3 regions of the Pseudarthrobacter sp. TRD_SC_9 genome follow, and region 2 is predicted to be linked to each of the others. Evidence: predicted binding sites of a transcription regulator. Region 2 holds the regulator's gene; each other region holds the start of a gene.

Region 1 (6,361 bases), 740 kb from region 2:
ATTGAATCTGATGGCACGGAACGGTACCGGGCCATGAGTGTGCGTGAACGGAGCCGCCTGCGCCCGCAACTGTTGGAGCGACTAGGCTGGCGCTACATGCCACTGTGGACCATTGAAGTCTTTACGGATCCTTCCTCCTGTGCTGACCGCATCGCGGGTTATCTTGGATTGGAGAACGTTCCCGTAACAGCCCGGCATGGCGCTGCGGGCGGGTTCTTCGATGACGACGTTGAGCGCCTGACGCTGGAAAGCGCCGCGAACGACCACGCCGCCGTGCAGTCAGGCAGCCAGCAGGGCGGCCGACGCCAGCGCCAGGGCCATCAGTCGGCGGCCGCCGGACACGGCCATCACGAAAAGCGCGAACCAGCCGGCCAGGATGAAGAGGCCGGCCGGAAGGATCACATCATGAACCAGCAGCACGCGAACGACGCCGATGCTTCCGCCACCGAAGCTTCAGCAGTTCCGGCAAGCACAGGAGCCGCGCAGGAATCAGGCCCCTCCGAAGCTGCCACCTCCGCAGCTTCCTCGTCCGCAGCCTCTGACGGGGAACCGGCAGTCGGGCAGGATTCGGATCGTCAGCCGCTCCACGCCGTGAGCCTGGTTCCGAACAAAGCCGCCGAGGATGATCCTCGGCGTTGGGGTGACACCTCGGACCACGATCACGACGCCTGGCTGCGGGAGCAGAAGCCGCCGCACTGGGGCTAGGCACTGAAGGGGTGCGGTACTTACGGGCCCGCGCCAACCATCACAAAGAACAGCTTTCCCTGGCTGGAGGCTCCGGCCAGCCGCCCGGCCTGGGCGGGGCTGGCAGCTACCACCACCAGTCCTTCGGTCTCACCTGATCCCAGCCATTCGCTGCTTTCGCCGCCCTTGCCTGAGGTCCATAGGACGGCCACGCCTTCTGCAAGAACCTCCGAAGGCACGCCGCTGCCGTAGCCTCCGTCTGAAGATTTGACGATGTTCACCAGCTGGCCGGGGGACAGGAGCTGGATGGACGCAGGGTCCGCCATTCTCAGCGGAACTGCGGCAGAGCCCTCCGGTGCTCCGGCAAGGAGGCCCTGGCCCACTAGCTGGGCCGTGGTAAGGATTTGGCTCTGAAGGACCGGTGAGGCCAGTTGCTTTCCTGTGAGGGCAGGCAGTTCGGTGAACGTCCCGTCCACCAGGAGCTCCGGGGGAACGCTTAACTGCCTCAGATCCGTGGCGCCAAGGGTGGCGCCTGCCGGGAGGTCACGTGCCGCGGCGAGAACCGTGGCTGTACTGATGGGAGCGGGCGTGAGCTGGTGAACTGTCAGCCCGGCAGCCAGGGATAACAACATTGCTATGGCAAGACGGCGCCTGCCCCGAAGCCAACCAAGAATGCCGGCGGGTGAGTGGTGTCGGGTGCCGGCCGCACGATTGCCGGGTCCCCGGAATCGAGACTGCAGGATTTTTAGGGCCTGCGTTCTGGAGGCGCTTGGGAGGGGACGTTGCAATGCTGCCGGGCTATGGGAAGCCCAGGTATCCGAAGGGCGCACCCGGCGACGGGGAGCAGCATCCGGCTGCGGGTCTGCTGGCGTGTACGGGAAGACTGGCATACAGGAACCGTAGGTCCGCGTACCGCACCTGCTGAAGGGGTCCGACGTCGTATGTGGATAACCCGTGGTGTTGTGAATAGCCCGGAAGCAGAAAGCTGCCCCAGGTGAAGGCAGGGCGCCTAGCCCGCCGTTGCCGCCGCTGCAGCAGGGGCAGGGGCAGGGGCAGGTGACGGAGCCGCAGGCGCGCCGGAGGCGCCAGCCGGGGCTGCGGAAACAGTGCTGCCCTTCGAATCGCGCGAATCGGTGCGGTAGAAGCCGCTGCCCTTGAAGACGACGCCGACGCTGTTGAACTTCTTGCGCAGGGAGCCCTGGCATTCAGGGCATTCGGTCAGTGTGCTGTCAGTGAAAGACTGAAAGATGTCGAAGTCGTTACCGCAATCTTTGCAGGCATATGCATACGTGGGCACTGATGATCCTCCTCTGGGGCAAACGTAAGGTCCTGCCTGCCGGCGCCGGGGATCTCTCCACAGCCTTAGCAGTCTCAGGGCCTGAGTGCTAATTCTAGCACTGGACGGGCCGGGCCCGTCTAGAAAAAGGCGACGAGTCCACCGGGGGTCAAGGCTGCCTGAACCTTCACGTCGAACGTTTCGGCGGGGATGGTGCCGGCGGGCAGGACTTCGTCGTCGTAAACAACAGCAATGGTGGGCGGGATATTTCCCTGCTCCCGGAGCGGGGCCAGGAAGGAATCGTAATATCCACCCCCCTGGCCGATCCTGTTGCCGGACCGGTCGACGGCGGTGGCCGGCAGGATAATTCCGGCCAGTCCCGTCACTCCCGGGCGGCCCGACGTGGCAGCCTCCAGATCCAGCCGTTGACCAACCGGTTCCATCACCGGGGCGAAGCGGCTGCGGGCAAACGTGGAGTGCGGGGTCCATTCCACCCAAAGCAGGCGGCGGCCAGGTTCGCAGACGGGCAGCAGCACGGTGTAGCCGTTGGCGTGTAAGGACTCCAGGAGGGCGCCGGTGGCCGGTTCGGTGCCCACGCCGAGGTAGACGGTGAAGGAGGTAAACCCGGGACGGGCAACCGTCCGGGCCCATGCCAGCCCATGCCGTGCAATGCCAGCGCCTTGGGCTTCCCGGTCCTGGCCAGCGTGCAGGGCGCGCGCCAGGCGGTGCCGGGCCCTGATTTCGGCTTTGGCCGCGGCGGCATCGGGAGTCATTGTGCCCTCTTTCCCTGCTGTTGCTGATCTAGTACGTTTACCGGATGTCTGTGCTCTCCGTTAGATTAGTCCAGTGACTACCACTAACGCTCCAGTACGCAAGGCCGTTATCCCTGCCGCGGGACTCGGCACCAGGTTCCTGCCCGCCACCAAGGCGATGCCGAAGGAAATGCTTCCGGTTGTTGATAAGCCGGCCATCCAGTACGTGGTGGAAGAAGCCGTGTCCGTGGGACTCCACGATGTGCTGATGATCACCGGCCGGAACAAGCGGGCCCTGGAGGATCACTTCGACCGCGTGCCCACGCTGGAAGCCGCACTTGAGGCCAAGGGCGACACCGCCAAGCTCGCCTCCATCCAGGCAGCCAGCAACCTCGGTGACATCCACTACGTCCGCCAAGGCGACCCCAAGGGGCTGGGGCATGCAGTGTTGCGTGCCCAGCAGCACGTGGGTGAAGAGCCCTTCGCAGTACTCCTTGGTGATGACCTGATCGATGCCCGCGACGAACTTTTGAGCGTCATGATTGATGTCCAGGCCAAGACCGGTGGTTCGGTCGTGGCCCTGATCGAGGTGGATCCATCTCAGATCAGCGCCTACGGCTGTGCGGACATTGAAGCAATCGACGGCGAGGACTACTTCCGCATCAACAAACTGGTGGAAAAGCCGGACGTGGCAGACGCGCCGTCCAACCTGGCCGTCATTGGCCGTTACGTCCTGCACCACTCGGTGTTTTCCGTTTTGGAGAACACCGCCCCTGGCCGCGGTGATGAAATCCAGCTCACCGACGCCCTCCAGGAACTGGCAGCAGGCGAAGGCGAAGGCTATGGCGTCTACGGCGTGGTCTTCCGCGGCCGTCGTTACGACACCGGAGACAAACTGAGCTACCTGAAGGCATGTATCCAGCTCGGCATCGACAGCGATGACCTGGGACCGGGCCTGCGCGAGTGGCTGCCCGGTTTCGCTGCCGGCTTGTCTGACTAGCCTTCGGTGCGGGGCAGCCCCATCTGGCCGGTAACGCTGGAACACGGTGACCTGGTCCTGCGTCCCATTCGGTACCGGGACCAAAAAGAGTGGATGCATGTTCGGTCACTGAACTCCGAGTGGCTGGCGCCGTGGGAGGCGTCAAACCCGGCGCCTGGAGGGTGGCTGCCAGGCTACCGGCACATGGTCAGGTCGCTTAAAAGCCAGGCTGCCCAGGGGACGGCCCTTCCGTTCCTGATCACCGAGTGGACGCCCGGATACAGCAAGCCGCAGATAGTGGGCCAACTGACCGTGTCCTCCATCGTCTGGGGTTCGGCCATGATGGCCACCCTGGGGTACTGGATTGACCATCGCCGCGCCGGGCACGGAATCGTGCCCACAGCAGTGGCCATGGCTACCGACCACTGCTTCAACACCCTGGGCCTGCACCGCATGGAGATTAACATCAGGCCGGAAAACGGCCCCAGCCTGCGCGTCGTGGAGAAACTCGGCTTCCGTGACGAAGGCCTCCGCGAGCGGTTCCTGCACATTAACGGGCAATGGGCCGATCACCGTTCCTTTGCACTGACCACGGAGGAAGTTCCGGACGGCGTCCTGAAAAGGTGGCTGGACTCGCGGCGTTGAGTGCCGCCGTCGTAGTTCTTTGATCCGTTCACACACGTTCGACGCGACACACCGCTGCTAATGCCGCGGGCAGCCGCCGATTGCTCATACGGTTTTGAGTGTGGACTTTCCCCTTAGCAGCTCAGTGATTCTCGTCATCACTGTTGCGCTGTGGATTTTTTGGGTTGCCCCGCATTTCCTTCGTAACCGTCTACGCCACCAGGCGGCGGGGGAATTAACGGCGGAGAGGTTTTCCGCCCCTTCATCAGACCCGCAAGCCGGGATGGTCATGACAATGGCCTCCCAGCAGGAGACAGTCATGGACAACAGGAAAAGCACCGCACCCGAAGCCGGCGTGCCCGCAACCCGCGGCCCGGGCACGTTCCGGATCCGCTATGGCCGGTGTGCCATCGCTGCAGTAGGGCTTCTTGCGTCGTTGACCGCTGTCGTGACCGTGCTGCTCCTGGCCTTTGGTGTAGTGAGTGGTGCCGTTCCTGCCGTGGCCGCATTGATCGCTGTAGCATCCGTTGCCCTCCTGCGTACCCTCGCCGTCCGTGATCGCCGGACGAAGATGCAAAGGGCATTTGCAGATGCCATGTCCTCCGCTCCGGAAGCCACTCGGGTTTCGGTGCCACAGAAACCCGCTGCATCGCCTGCCTCGTCGGCTGCAAAAGCAGCTGAAACGTCCGCTGCTCCGTTCGACGCCGAGTCGGAACAGGAAACGGTCAAACCGTTCACACCCAACGAGCTGCGGGCCGCAGCGTTGGCTGTTGCCGTTGCTGCAGGCGATCCGTCCGCCGGGTCCAAGCCAGTCGGCCAGCCATCAGGGACACCTTGGGAGCCCGTGGAGGTACCCAAGCCCGTGTACGTGGATGCAGCAAAGGCCGAGCGTCCCGCGCCGGAGCCGCTGGAACTTCCCGAGGCACCAAAGGCCAGCGCCAAGACTCCGCTTAAGCAGTCTGCAGCCGCCGAGCCGCGGATTGCGGCGCCAGCCAAACCTTCGAGCGCGTTAAGCAACCTCGACGACGTCCTCCAGCGCCGCCGCGCCTGATCCCGGGACTCTCATAGTGCATATCTGTGTGGTGGGCGGAACCGGCCAGGTAGGCCGCGAAGTAGTGGCCCAGGCCGCGCAGCAGGGTCACCAGGTAACCGTCATCAGCCGCCACCCGCCGTCGCCCACTGACCCGGGAAGGCTCGACGGCGCCACGTACTTCGCTGCGGATGTCACCACCGGAGAAGGCCTGGAGGCCCCGCTCGCCGGGGCGGACGTCCTGATCGATTGCCTGGAGGGCAGAGCGGGGAGCGCCTTGCGTACCTATGCCGCGGGAGGATCGCGGCTGCTGGCGGCGGCGGCCGCCCAGGGCGTGGCAAGAGCCGCGGTGTTGTCCATCATCAACTGCGACCGAAGCAACAGCGCTTTCTACCGTTCCAAAGCGGCCAAGGAGGCTGTCTATGCGGCGTCCGGGCTGGCGACCGTGGTGGTGCGTGCCACCCAGTTCCACAGCCTGCTGGACATGATCTTCGCCGCTGGCAGGCCCTTGCGCCTGATCCCGGTTTTCAAGGGCACCCGCTTCCAGCCGATCGCCCCGGCGGACGTTGCCTTGGTGCTGCTGACGGAGGCCCTGGCGGATCCCGGCACTGCAACCCCTGGAGCTCATCGTGTAGTAACCGCGGCTGGGCCGGAGGTCGCCGGCATGCGCGATTTTGCGATCGTCTGGCAGGAAACCACAGGCGCGCGGGGGCGCGTCCTGGAGTTTCCGCTGCCCGGCGCAATGGGGGCGTACTTTCGTGCAGGGTTAAACCTTGCGCCGGAGCAGCGCGCAGGGCAACAGACGTTTGAGGCCTGGCTCGGGGCCCGGTTGGCAATGCGCGGAGAAAATTTATAGCCTTAGGGAGCCGGTCCGCTTCCGGTAGCGAAATCTGCGCGGGAAGCGGTCATCCGGGGCTATAGCTCAGTTGGTAGAGCGCTTCGTTCGCATCGAAGAGGTCAGGAGTTCGAATCTCCTTAGCTCCACGCGTTTACAGCCGTTTCGGCCCTGTTTGACC
Region 2 (6,361 bases):
CAGGATTATTGCCCGCGAGAGCATCCGCGCCATCCGTAAGGACGTGCTGGCCAAGTGCTACGGCGGCGACATCACCCGTAAGCGCAAGCTGCTGGAAAAGCAGAAGGAAGGCAAGAAGCGCATGAAGATGGTGGGCCGCGTCGAGGTTCCCCAGGAAGCGTTTATTGCCGCCCTGACCACCGACGAATCCAAGGACAAGGCAAAGAAGTAGTGTTCCTGCTGTATCCGCTCCCGGACTCCGGGCAGGCCGGCCGGCATGCCTAGCGCCCTTCCGCTCGGAGACCCGGCACCTGCTGACGGACTGCTGCCCGCGCAGGTGCTGGACGGCGTCGATACCCGCAGCTTCGGGCTGTACGTTCACATCCCGTTCTGCGCCGTCCGCTGCGGCTACTGTGACTTCAACACCTACACGGCTACCGAGCTGGGCGGCGGTGCGTCCCAGGACGCCTACGCTTCCACGGCCATGTCGGAATTGGAGTTTGCTTCCAGAGCGCTGGCGGGGTCGGGGCTGCCGGCCCGGCCGCTCAACTCCGTGTTTTTTGGCGGCGGAACCCCCACGCTGTTGCCTGCAGAGGACCTCGCACGCATCCTGAAAGCCGCCGTTGCCCATTGGGGCCTGGTCCCCGGGGCCGAGGTCACCACCGAAGCCAACCCGGATTCCGTATCGCTCGAATCTCTGCAGTTGCTTGCCGATGCCGGCTTCACCCGGGTGTCGTTCGGCATGCAGTCGGCTGTTCCGCACGTCCTGAAGGTCCTGGATCGGACCCACACTCCCAGCCGAGTCCCGCTTGCTGTGCAGTGGGCCCGCCAGGCGGGGCTCGCTGTCAGCCTTGACCTGATCTATGGCACGCCGGGGGAGTCGCTGGCGGACTGGCGGCTCTCGGTCGAAACTGCGCTCTCCTACGGCCCGGACCACATCAGCGCCTATGCCCTGATTGTGGAGGAGGGGACGAAGCTCGCAGCCCAGATCCGGCGCGGCGAGGTTCCCGGAATCGACGACGACGACCACGCAGCCAAGTACGAACTCGCGGATGAGCTGATCACTGCCGCAGGCCTGGGCTGGTACGAGGTCAGCAACTGGGCGCGCGGCCCGGAGCAGCAATGCCGGCACAACCTCGCGTACTGGCGTGGTGATGACTGGTGGGGGATCGGGCCAGGTGCCCACTCGCACGTCGGTGGTGTGCGCTGGTGGAACGTCAAGCACCCCACCGCCTATGCAGGCCGGCTCGCTGCTGGTTCCTCGCCGGCCGCCGGACGGGAAACGCTCGACGCCGGAACCAGGAACGTCGAGCGCGTCCTCCTGGAGGCGCGCCTTGCATCAGGGCTGGAGATCGAATCCCTGGGCAGCGGACGGCAGGCGATTGCCGGGCTCATTGCCGATTCACTGATCGACCCGGCCGAGGCTTTTGCAGGCAAGCTGCTACTGACGCTTAAAGGCAGGTTGCTGGCTGACGCCGTCGTCCGCCGAATTTTGCCCGACTGACACGTTGCCGGCTGAAATCGGCCGGGGTTGATTACTACTTGATCAGGCGCAGGTTGTACTGGTAGCGGTGCGGCTGGCCCCGGTTAACGTGGATGCCGGCGGAAACCGAGAAGCATGTCAGGGTGATCCAGATCAGCGTGGCGATGACGGCAAAGAGGTTGCCGATTCCCGGAATGAACAGCAGCAGGTTGGCCAGAACGGCAGCGACTGTGGGCGGAAGCGTAAAGTTGAGGGCTTCTTTGGACTCCTGCGCCGTAAAGGGCCCACGGTCCTTGAAGATCAGGTAAATCACCAGCGACGGAATGCAGCCCAGGATCCCGCCGAAGTGGGCGAGCGTTGCCCACTGGCGGTCCTCGTTCGCGGTCAGCGGGAGGGCGTTCGCGGGCACGCCGTGATACTCGGGACTGCCACTGGCGGGCTGGGTGTCCCTGTTGTCGCGCGCGTTCTCTGCCACGGTTATGTCCTTTTCGGTGCTGCGGAGGGTGTTAGTGCAAGAATACTTGGTGATTCACGGTTCCCTTGCAGCGGCCATCAGGGTGCCGTGAGGAAATCGATGACTTCTTCCACCCGCCCGAGCAGCGACGCTTCAAGATCGGCATAGCTGGTCACCGCGGACAGCAACTTCTGCCAGCCCAGCCCGATGTCCTCCTTGGTGGAATGCGGCCAGCCGAAAGCTGCGAGAATGCCGGTCTTCCAGTCCTGGCCGCGGGGCACCACCGGCCACGCAGGTATACCCAGGACCGCCGGCCGGATTGCCTGCCACACGTCGACATAAGGGTGGCCAACAATCAGTACGTTGCCAGCCGCGCCGGGGGAGCCCATCACGTCACTTGCGATCCGCGATTCCTTGGAGTCCGGAACCAGATGGTCCACCAGGATGCCGAGCCGGCGGCCGGGGCCGGGGCCAAAGGCCGTGACAGCGCCCGGGAGATCGTCGATGCCATGCAGCGGTTCGACGACGATTCCTTCCGCCCGGAGGTCATCGCCCCAGACCTTCTCCACGAGTTCGGCGTCGTGCTTTCCCTCGACCCAGATCCGGCTGGCCTTTGCCACCTGGGCGCGTTGTCCGGCAACGCGCACCGAACCGGAAGCGGTTCTTTGGCTGCCGGTTCTTGCTCCTGCTGTTCCCGCAGTGCGGGGAACCGGCGGGTCGAGCCTGATGGGCTGGCCCTCCAGGAGGAAGCCGTAACCCAGCTTGAAGGATCGAGGCTTGCCGCGCCGGTCCTCCAGCACCACCAAGTGCATCCCGCCGGATTTTTCCACCCGCGTTACGGCTCCCACCCAGCCCGATTGCACTTCCTCAAGGACCATGCCCCGTTCCACCGGGACGGCGGGAAGTTCTGTCCGCGCCGGCGCGGACAGATCCTGCGGACCCCAATTCTGGTACTGCATCCTGGTTTCCAGCCTCACGCCACATACCGGGCGGATTTCGCCCGGAGCGGTACCAATGCTAACAACGCGGCGAGTCATATTAGACTGGCACTTGGGCATGTCGAGTGCTAACACCCTCGCAGCCATCAGCAATACACCAGTCATGAGCGACCATCGAACGGAGGTAGACAATGAGCGATCCACGCAAACTGGAGGTACTGCGGGCCATAGTGGAGGACTACGTCCACTTCCGCGAACCGGTGGGATCAAAAGCGCTGGTTGAACGCCACCACCTTGGCGTATCCAGCGCCACCATCCGCAATGACATGGCGGCGTTGGAGGACGAAGGGCTTATAACGGCCCCTCATACCAGCGCAGGCCGCGTACCCACGGACAAGGGCTACCGGCTCTTCGTCGACCAGATTTCGGCGGTTAAACCGTTATCTCCGGCAGAGCGCCGGGCCATCCAGACGCTCCTTGAGGGCTCGAACGATCTCGACGACGTTCTGGACCGGACCGTGCGGCTGCTGTCGCAGCTGACCAACCAGGTTGCAGTGGTCCAGTACCCTCAGCAAAGCCGGGCGCAGGTGAGGCACATTGAATTTGTGCTGCTGGCCCCGCGCCGGGTGCTGGTGGTCCTGATCGCCACGACAGGAAAGGTGGAACAACGGGTCATCGATGTCGGTTCCGATATCGGTGAGGAGGGCCTCGCAGCCCTCCGGGCCGGTTTCCTTTCGGCCACCCACGGCACGCTGCTCAGTCAGCTCCCGCAGACGCTGCCTGCCGCCGTCGCTGCGGCTGCTCCCGTCCACCGTGCTGCCGCCAATACGCTGGCGCAGGGACTGGAAGCACTCGCGCAGGGCAGCAGGGAAGAACGGATGGTCATGGCCGGAACAGCGAACCTCGCCCGTTCCAACGTCGACTTTCCGCTGAGCATCGGGCCGGTCCTGGAAGCCCTGGAAGAGCAGGTGGTCATGCTCAGGCTCCTCAGCGAGATGGCCCAGGATCCCCGCGGTGTCGCCGTCAGTATCGGACGGGAGAACCCTTACGACGGCCTGGCAGAGGCTTCCGTGGTCGCCACGGCGTATGGACCTGACAGTTTGGCAAAAATTGGCGTCCTGGGACCCACCCGCATGGATTATCCCACCACCATGGCTGCCGTTCGGGCCGTGGCGCGCTATCTTTCGCGCATTCTTGGACCGTAGGGTCCGCAGCATCTTCGAAGTAAAGCTTGACAACAGGAAGAGAAATCAGACTTGAGCAGCCACTACGACGTCCTTGGGGTTTCACCGGAAGCCACCGGGGAGGAAATCAAGAAGGCTTACCGAAAGCTGGCACGGACACTTCACCCGGACGTCAACCCGGGTGAGGACGCCTCTGACCGGTTCAAGGCCGTCACGCACGCCTACGAGGTTCTTTCCGATCCGCAGAAGCGCCGGGTCTACGACACCACCGGTAACGAGAACGGCACCGACAACGGCTTTGGCGGAGGCCAGTACGCTGGCCAGGGCTTCGCGTTCCAGGACATTTTTGACACCTTCTTCGGTGCCGGTGGCACGGCCGGACCCGCCTCCAGGGTGCGTCGTGGTCAGGACGCCTTGATCAGCGTCCGCATTGACCTCCGGGACGCCGTGTTCGGCGTCAACAAGAAGCTGGAAGTGGATACCGCCGTCGTGTGCCCCACGTGCGATGGCAGCTGCTGCCGCGAGGGCACCTCCCCGGAACGCTGCGACGTCTGTGGCGGCAGCGGCCAGATCCAAAGGGCGGTCCGGTCCATCCTGGGTCAGGTTATGACGGCGGCACCGTGCGGCAGTTGCGAGGGCTTCGGTACCGTGATCAAGGATCCCTGCAACGAATGCAACGGCCAGGGGCGGATCAGGAGCCGCAGATCCATCACCATTAAGGTTCCGGCGGGTGTAGCCACCGGTACCCGCATCCAGCTCTCAGGGCAGGGTGAAGCCGGGCCGGCAGGCGGTCCGGCCGGTGACCTTTATGTCGAGATCCGCGTAAATAGCGATTCCACCTACGTCCGGGATGGCGACGATCTCCACGCCACCCTCAACATCCCCATGACCGCTGCGGCCCTTGGGACGGAAATCAGCCTCGAGACCTTCGACGGCCTGCAGGAGATCGACGTCAAGGCCGGCACGCAGTCCGGTGAAATCATTACGCTTCGTGGACTCGGCGTCACGCACTTGCGCGGCTACGGCCGTGGCGACCTGAAGGTGCACCTCCAGGTAGAGACTCCAACGAGGCTCGATGCCACCCAGGAGGACCTCCTGCGCCAGTTGGCGAAGCTTCGCGGCGAGCAGTTCACTGAGGGGAAACTCGCGGCCAGTGGAGGCGTGTTCGCTAAGCTGCGTGACCGGCTGGGCAACCTCTAGCAATGACCAATCCTGTCTTCTTCACCCCCAAGGGTGCTCTTGCGGACGTCCGGCCAGGTTCTACGTTCGTCCTGGAGGGCCCGGAGGCAAGGCATGCGGTGACCGTCAAGAGACTTGCCGTAGGCGAGCCGGTTGACCTCGCCGACGGCAGTGGCAACCGCATCAGCGGAACAGTGGCCACTGCCGCCCCCGGGGAGTTGAGCGTCGACTGCCTCACGGTGACCGTTGAGCCCGAACCAGCACTCCGGTTGGTGTTGGTGCAGGCACTTGCCAAAGGAGACCGGGATGAGCTTGCCATCGAGATGGCCACTGAACTTGGTATCGATGGTGTGATCCCCTGGCAGTCCGAACGTTCCATCGTCCGCTGGAAGGCGGATCGTGCGGCAAAGGCTCATGCCAAGTGGGAGTCGGTGGTAGCAGCCGCGGCCAAGCAGGCGCGTCGTGCCTGGATTCCGGGCGTGGAATCAATCGTCGACACCGCCGGACTGGCCAGGCAGGCAGCGGCGGCAGACCTTGCGGTGATCCTGCATGAGGATGCCGTCCGGCCGCTACGCTCAGTTCTTGAGGACTGGACCAGCCGGACCGGGCCGTCCCCCAGTGGCAGGATCCTGTTGATTGTTGGACCGGAGGGCGGGATCGCTGCCCGTGAAGTGACCCGGTTGTGCGGCGCCGGTGCCGTGACTGCACTGCTGGGCCACCACGTGCTGCGGTCCTCGACGGCAGGGCCTGCCGCTGCCGTAGTGGCCAATGACATTCTGGGCCGCTGGTAGGCCCTGGGCCGCCGCTAACCTACGTTGAACTTTCTGGTGTCCGTATACAGGGAAAGCTCCGCCGATTCGGCAGCAATGCGCGAGACCCGCAGCTGGTACGTTCCCCGTTCCAAGGCCAGGTCCAGCGTGAACACCCCGGCCGAACCGGCATCCGCCGCGCTGGTGGTTTCGCCGCTCAGATAGATGCTGGATTGTCCGTTGCTTTCCCGGAGCAATTGCCAGCGAAGGCGGTCGCCCTGGTCCGTGCTTCGGCCCGTTACTTTCACGGTGCCGCTGGGGACGTTGACGTTTTCCTGCGGATCAGTGATCCAGATTGGCGCAACGAGGCCTGCCGTCCGGGCCATCGGCGCGCC
Region 3 (6,361 bases), 1.0 Mb from region 2:
CTCGAACGGCAGTGGTGGAAGTACGCCGGAGCCAAGGAACAAGCCATCCGCGAGCTGTTCGGTTTGTCCGCCACGCACTACTACCAGAGCCTCAATGCGCTCATCGATACCGAGGACGCCTTGGCCTACGATCCCATGCTCGTCAAGAGATTGCGTAGACTACGTACGTCGCGTCAACGCGCCAGGACGGCACGCCGCCTGGGCTCGGACGCTTAATTAGTCCGCGCTGAGCCATCAGCTGCAACAACCAAGGATGACTCGCCACCATGACCCAATATGCCCGGGATGAATTCGACCAGGTACCGGAATCCTCTGCACGGCAAGGTGTTCACAGGACAGTATCGGCCCCTGCCCGCAAGCGGCTGTGGCCGGTCATCACGGTAGGCGTTATTGCGCTCCTGGTTGGACTCGCTGCCTTCTTCATTTTCCCCACGCTTGGGCTGGGCCCCGGCGGTACACCCGCCGCGGTGAGCGACACTCCCAGCACATCGTCGGCACCCACTGAGGCGCCGGCGTCGGACACTCCCGCTGAACCGGAACCCACTCCCAGTGCGCCCGAAGGTGAGCCGTCTGCGGAACCGGAGCCAACACCATCGGAGGTCGCTGCAGCCGTTGACAAGACCCAACCGGTAGCCGTCTTCAACGGTGCCGGAGTGGGCGGCCTGGCCGGCCAGGTGGGCGCCGTAGTGCAGACGGACGGCTGGGCCCTCGCCGAAGTAGGCAACTGGGGCGGCGCCCCACAGCAGACATCAGTTGTCTTCTATACCGGTCCCGCGCAGCTGGCCAATGCCCAGGCATTGGCGGGATTGCTGGGCATTTCCACGGTGGTTGAAAGCGCCGAATTCCGGCTTCCGCTGGTGGTTGTACTGGGACCGGGATACCAGTAAGCCGTTCCGGATTACGCCTGAATAACTATTGCCGACCGGCCGCGTGGGAACCTCCTGGACACCTCTCGCCGCTGGCTAAAGTAGCCTCAAGTCTTGATCCGCGAGCTACGTGAAAGTTGGAGACCATGGCATTGGGAACCGTTAAATGGTTCAACGCCGAAAAAGGCTACGGCTTCATCTCAGTGGATGGCTCCGGGAATGACGTCTTTGTCCACTGGTCTGCCATCCAGGGTGAAGGCTACCGCGCCCTGGAAGAGGGCCAGCGGGTCGAGCTTGAAGTCGGCGAAGGCGAAAAAGGCCCGCAGGCCGAAAGCGTCCGGCCGGCCCCGTGATTCCTGCTCTGCGTAGCTGCGCCCTTGGACTGTCGGGCGCCCTGGTCCTGACCGTGACGGCATGCAGCGGGGTCGCCGGTAATGCCCGTATGGCGGATGTTGAAGCCAGTGGTGACGGCACCCTGCGGATCGGCGTGATCCTGGACAATGCCGGCGATCAGTCCTTCCTCAATGACGCCCAGCGCGCGGCTGTGGAACTGGCTGTCAAGGACATCAACGCAGCGGGCGGCCACAAGGGCAAGCCGGTGGAGCTCCTGGAAACGCCCACGGGTGACCCTGCGGCCCAGGCCCGCAAACTCGCTGACACCAAGGCCGATGTTGTTATTGGCCCCACCGATTCCGGCAACGCCCCAGCCGCCATCGACGTCCTCTCCCGCGCCGGCATCACTTTGATCTCCCCGGCAAATACTTCCTCAGGTCTCAGCAGCTACAAGTCGGGCGGCTACTACTTCCGCACGGCAGCTGCCGATATTGCCCAGGCACCAGTGCTGGTCAAGCTAGCCAGGGACACCGGAGCCAAGAGCCTGGCAGTCATCGCGCAGGAGGGCAGTTACGGCAAGGCCGTTTCCGACGCCGTAGCCGCCGTTGCGGAGGACTCCGGACTGGGCACGCCTGTCATCGTGGAATTCGCGCCGGGCGAAGCAGCCGACGCCGCCGCCAAGATCCGCGACGCCGCCGCGGACGCCGTCGTCGTCATCGCCCGTGAAGGTTCCCAGGGAGCCCTGGCGGAACTGAAGAATGCCGGAATCTCCGGCGCGAAGCTGCTGCTCGCTGACGCTGCTTTTGACCAGTTTGAAACCGGGCTGGCGAAGGGCACGCTGGAAGGTGCCCGCGCAGTGCTTCCGGGCGTCTTCCCCACGGCCGAATTCCAGGACCGGCTGCTGTCCGTTGACCAGGATCTGGTGGACCTGACGTTCGCGGCCGAGAGCTATGATGCAGTCATCCTTGCTGCGCTTGCTGCCGAGGCCAGGGAAGACGACGCCGGGAAGTCGATTGCAGCAGGCCTCATCGCCGTTTCAGGGGGCGGGGCCGGTACCGGTGCCGATCGGAAGGTATGCACCTCCTTCGCAGAGTGCCGCGAGTCCCTGGATTCCGGATCTGAGGTGGATTACGACGGCCAGTCAGGTCCGGTGGCATTTGATGAGAACGGCGACGTCACCTCGGCCAGCTACATGACCTTCACTTATGGGCCGGATAACAAAGCGACCCTCTCCGGCCAGGAATCTTCAGCCCGCACCGGTGGGTGACTTGATGCCGCGCAGGCGGTGATCGCCAGCAGCGAACTGCCGCCCGGTTCCGGGCCTTACGGGGTTCGGCTGCTTGCACTCTCACCGGGGGAGTGCTAATTATTGAGTTAGCACTCCCGCGTGCAGACTGCTAAATGTTGGCCGGTTCTTCCGGTCCGCATCCGCTGCTGGACCGGGGGCGAAAGAAAACACCTTGCTGGGTGAGATCCCGCAACCGTCGGCATACAGAGGCCGGCGGCGAAGGATCGTCCGTCGCGGGCACTTCAGCAACGGTCCATTCTTAACGACTGTCCCGAAAGGACTACTGCCGTTATGGCCAAGATCATTGCATTTGATGAAGAGGCACGCCGCGGCCTTGAGCGGGGCCTGAACATCCTCGCCGACGCCGTTAAGGTCACCCTCGGCCCGCGTGGCCGCAACGTCGTCCTCGAAAAGAAGTGGGGCGCCCCCACGATCACCAACGATGGTGTTTCCATCGCCAAGGAGATCGAGCTGGACGATCCTTACGAGAAGATCGGCGCCGAGCTGGTCAAGGAAGTTGCCAAAAAGACGGATGACGTCGCAGGCGACGGCACCACCACCGCAACCGTCCTGGCCCAGGCCCTCGTCAAGGAAGGCCTGCGCAACGTAGCCGCCGGCGCGGACCCGCTGTCCCTCAAGCGCGGCATCGAAAAGGCCGTAGACGCCGTCACCACCGAACTCCTGGCCTCCGCCAAGGAAATCGAAACCAAGGAAGAGATCGCCGCTACTGCCTCGATCTCGGCCGGTGACGATGAAATCGGTGCCCTCATTGCCGAAGCCCTGGACAAGGTCGGCAAGGAAGGCGTCATCACGGTCGAGGAGTCCAACACCTTCGGCCTGGAGCTGGAACTCACCGAAGGCATGCGCTTCGACAAGGGTTACATCTCCGCCTACTTCGTCACGGACGCCGAGCGCCAGGAAACGGTCCTTGAGGATCCGTACATCCTGATCGTCAACTCCAAGATCTCCAACGTCAAGGAACTGGTTGCTGTCCTCGAAAAGGTCATGCAGTCCAATAAGCCGCTGCTGATCATCGCCGAGGACATCGAAGGCGAGGCCCTGGCCACGCTGATCGTGAACAAGATCCGCGGCACCTTCAAGTCTGTTGCCGTCAAGGCTCCGGGCTTCGGTGACCGCCGGAAGGCCCAGCTCGCCGACATCGCCATCCTCACCGGTGGCCAGGTCATCTCCGAGGAAGTCGGCCTCAAGCTTGAGAACGCCGGCCTGGAGCTCCTGGGCCAGGCACGCAAGGTTGTTGTCACCAAGGACGAGACCACCATCGTTGAAGGTGCCGGCGACGCCGACCAGATTGCCGGCCGCGTTTCCCAGATCCGCGCCGAGATCGAAAACTCCGATTCGGACTACGACCGTGAGAAGCTGCAGGAACGCCTGGCCAAGCTGGCCGGCGGCGTTGCAGTCATCAAGGCCGGTGCCGCAACCGAAGTTGAGCTCAAGGAACGCAAGCACCGCATTGAGGACGCCGTCCGCAACGCGAAGGCTGCTGTTGAGGAAGGCATCGTCGCTGGTGGTGGCGTTGCCCTCATCCAGGCCGGCGCCAAGGCGTTCGCGAACCTGAACCTGACGGGTGACGAAGCAACCGGTGCGAACATCGTCCGCGTTGCCATCGACGCCCCGCTGAAGCAGATCGCCTTCAACGCCGGCCTCGAGCCCGGTGTTGTGGTGGACAAGGTCCGCGGCCTGCCCGCAGGCCACGGCCTGAACGCTGCAACCGGCGAGTACGTCGACCTGCTGGCTGCCGGCATCAACGATCCGGTCAAGGTGACCCGCTCTGCACTGCAGAACGCCGCCTCCATTGCCGGCCTGTTCCTCACCACCGAGGCCGTTGTTGCTGACAAGCCCGAGAAGAACGCTGCCCCCGCGGGCGGCGACGACATGGGTGGCATGGGCGGTATGGGCGGCTTCTAGCCTCTCCTACCGGACCTGCTACCGGACACAAAAGCGGCTCCCTCTTCTGAAGTGAGGAGGGAGCCGCTTTTTTTGTTGGCTCGTTAGCTGGATTCCGGAGTGCAGCTACTTACTGGCGCCGGCAATCATGGCTTCAACTTCCTTCTTGAAGGCTTCGGCGGCGGCCTGCGGGGTGAGCCTGTCGTAGAGAACCTCATCGGTGTAGCGCTTGATGACGTTCTGCACGCTGCCCGCACCTACCGGCGGGACCGGCGGTGCTTCCTTCATGTCCGGCTCGATCTCTGTCAGGAAGGACACCACCGTGGTATCGGCCGGCTTCAGCGAGGCAGTGATGCTCTCGACGATTTCGGAGTTGGTGGGCACGCCGCGGTCCGTCATCAGAATCGCCCCGGCCTCGGGGCTGTTCGTCAGGTAGTCGATGAACTTGGCAGCGGCTTCCGGGTGCTTGCTGCGCGAGGAAGCCGACCAGAACATGGTGGGCTTGTAGTACATGCCGTTGTCCGCAGCCTCGCCGTCAGCGCTCGGTGCCCGCAGCATCTTGATGCTGTTGCCGGTGGTCGCTTCGAGGGAGCCCAGCTGGTTGGTCCACCACCAGGCCATGCCCACGCGGTTGGTGCCGAAGAGACTTTCCTCCAGGCCGGCGCCGGCATCCTCGGTGGCTACCGTGGCTGGCGGACTGGCTTTCGAATCCCGCTGTTCCTTCAGTCGCTCCCAGAAGGACGCTGCCGTTGCGGTGTCGAAATCCAGCTTGCCCTCGGGTGAGTAGAGGTTTTCTCCGTGCTGCCGCAGCCAGATGATGAGATCGGCTTCGTTGCTTCCGTAGGCTGCCCCGTAAGTGCTGCCGTCACCGGAGGCGCTGATCTTGGCCGCGATGTCCACAAAATCATCCCAGGTCCACGTGGTGTCGTCGGGAAGTGGGACGCCGGCTGCTTCGAAGACCTTAGTGTTCGCCATGATGACGTACGCGTTCTGTCCGGTGCTGAGGCCGTATTGGGCGCCGTCGTACTGCCCCGAAGTCAATGCCTCCTCGGACAGCTTGGAGGTGTCTATGCCGTCCTGCTTGGCAAGATCCAGAAGGGCTCCGCGGCCGCCGTATTCGGCGATGTACTTCTGGTCCATCTGGATGACGTCCGGCGCATCGTTGGCCGCCGTCTTGGTGGCCAGCTTGTCCCAATAACTGCTCCACTCTCCGGGTTCGGATTCGATCTTGATGGTGGGGTTTGCCGCTTCGAAGGCCGAGATGACCTTTTCCGTCTGCGCGTTGAGGTATTCGTTACCCCACCAGGCAAACCGCAGGGTGACTTCCTCATTGGCGTTCGAGCCACTGGCTGCACCACAGCCGCTGGCCAGCAGCGAAACTGCCACCGCTATTGCGCCGAATTGGAATTTCCTCCGGCTCAGGTTTGGAATCTTCATTGATATGCCTTCCTGGTGATGCTCAAAGCTAAATGAGAAAACGGTTTCTCGTTGTGGTTTCTCGATTCTGCCGCTATCGGCGGGCTGCGTCAAGAGATTTGAGTAAACGTTTTCTGGGGCAATGGGCGGTCCGCGTCTGGCAGGATGGTCCGGTGACGATTACTGCAGCAGCCGACGGTTCGGCTTTGGGAAATCCCGGTCCCGCCGGATGGGCCTGGTATGTGGATGACAACTGCTGGCGCGCCGGTGGCTGGCCGCACGGTACGAATAACCAGGGCGAGCTCATGGCGGTGCTGGACCTCTTCCGTGCCACCGAACACCTTCCGGAGGAGGAATTGCACATCCTCTGTGACAGTCAGTACGTCATCAATTCGGTGACCAAATGGATGCCGGGATGGAAGCGCAAGGGCTGGCGGAAGGCTGACGGAAAGCCGGTCCTGAACGTGGAATTGCTCCAGGACATCGACCGGGCACTCAAGGGACGCAAATATACTTTCGAATGGGTTAAGGGCCACGCCGGCCACGATCTCAA

The links. The regulator HrcA, encoded in region 2, represses chaperone genes, less so after heat shock. The targets are predictions, from matches to a motif close to TTNGCACTCGNNNNNNNCGAGTGCNAA.
Region 1: ACWA13_RS12825 (FmdB family zinc ribbon protein) is a predicted target of HrcA. The motif match lies at 2,047-2,073, and genes of this name have one in related genera.
Region 3: groL (chaperonin GroEL) is a predicted target of HrcA. The motif match lies at 2,574-2,600, and genes of this name have one in related genera.

The regions. Positions count from the first base shown of each region.
Region 1 is NZ_CM143956.1:2,759,124-2,765,484, reverse strand. It holds gene ACWA13_RS12835 (AAA family ATPase) at 1-705, shown strand, start outside; gene ACWA13_RS12830 (RcpC/CpaB family pilus assembly protein) at 726-1,316, opposite strand; gene ACWA13_RS12825 (FmdB family zinc ribbon protein) at 1,694-1,981, opposite strand; gene ACWA13_RS12820 (5-formyltetrahydrofolate cyclo-ligase) at 2,101-2,733, opposite strand; gene galU (UTP--glucose-1-phosphate uridylyltransferase GalU) at 2,807-3,712, shown strand; gene ACWA13_RS12810 (GNAT family N-acetyltransferase) at 3,719-4,336, shown strand; gene ACWA13_RS12805 (hypothetical protein) at 4,635-5,366, shown strand; gene ACWA13_RS12800 (SDR family oxidoreductase) at 5,383-6,201, shown strand; tRNA gene ACWA13_RS12795 (tRNA-Ala) at 6,257-6,329, shown strand.
Region 2 is NZ_CM143956.1:2,014,435-2,020,795, reverse strand. It holds gene lepA (translation elongation factor 4) at 1-211, shown strand, start outside; gene hemW (radical SAM family heme chaperone HemW) at 257-1,483, shown strand; gene ACWA13_RS09445 (DUF4870 domain-containing protein) at 1,518-1,937, opposite strand; gene ACWA13_RS09440 (DUF3097 domain-containing protein) at 2,015-2,875, opposite strand; gene hrcA (heat-inducible transcriptional repressor HrcA) at 3,046-4,059, shown strand; gene dnaJ (molecular chaperone DnaJ) at 4,111-5,238, shown strand; gene ACWA13_RS09425 (16S rRNA (uracil(1498)-N(3))-methyltransferase) at 5,241-6,008, shown strand; gene ACWA13_RS09420 (GerMN domain-containing protein) at 6,023-6,361, opposite strand, start outside.
Region 3 is NZ_CM143956.1:988,798-995,158, forward strand. It holds gene ACWA13_RS04735 (DUF3263 domain-containing protein) at 1-216, shown strand, start outside; gene ACWA13_RS04740 (LytR C-terminal domain-containing protein) at 267-887, shown strand; gene ACWA13_RS04745 (cold-shock protein) at 1,013-1,219, shown strand; gene ACWA13_RS04750 (ABC transporter substrate-binding protein) at 1,309-2,466, shown strand; gene groL (chaperonin GroEL) at 2,779-4,413, shown strand; gene ACWA13_RS04760 (ABC transporter substrate-binding protein) at 4,519-5,829, opposite strand; gene ACWA13_RS04765 (RNase H family protein) at 5,982-6,361, shown strand, end outside.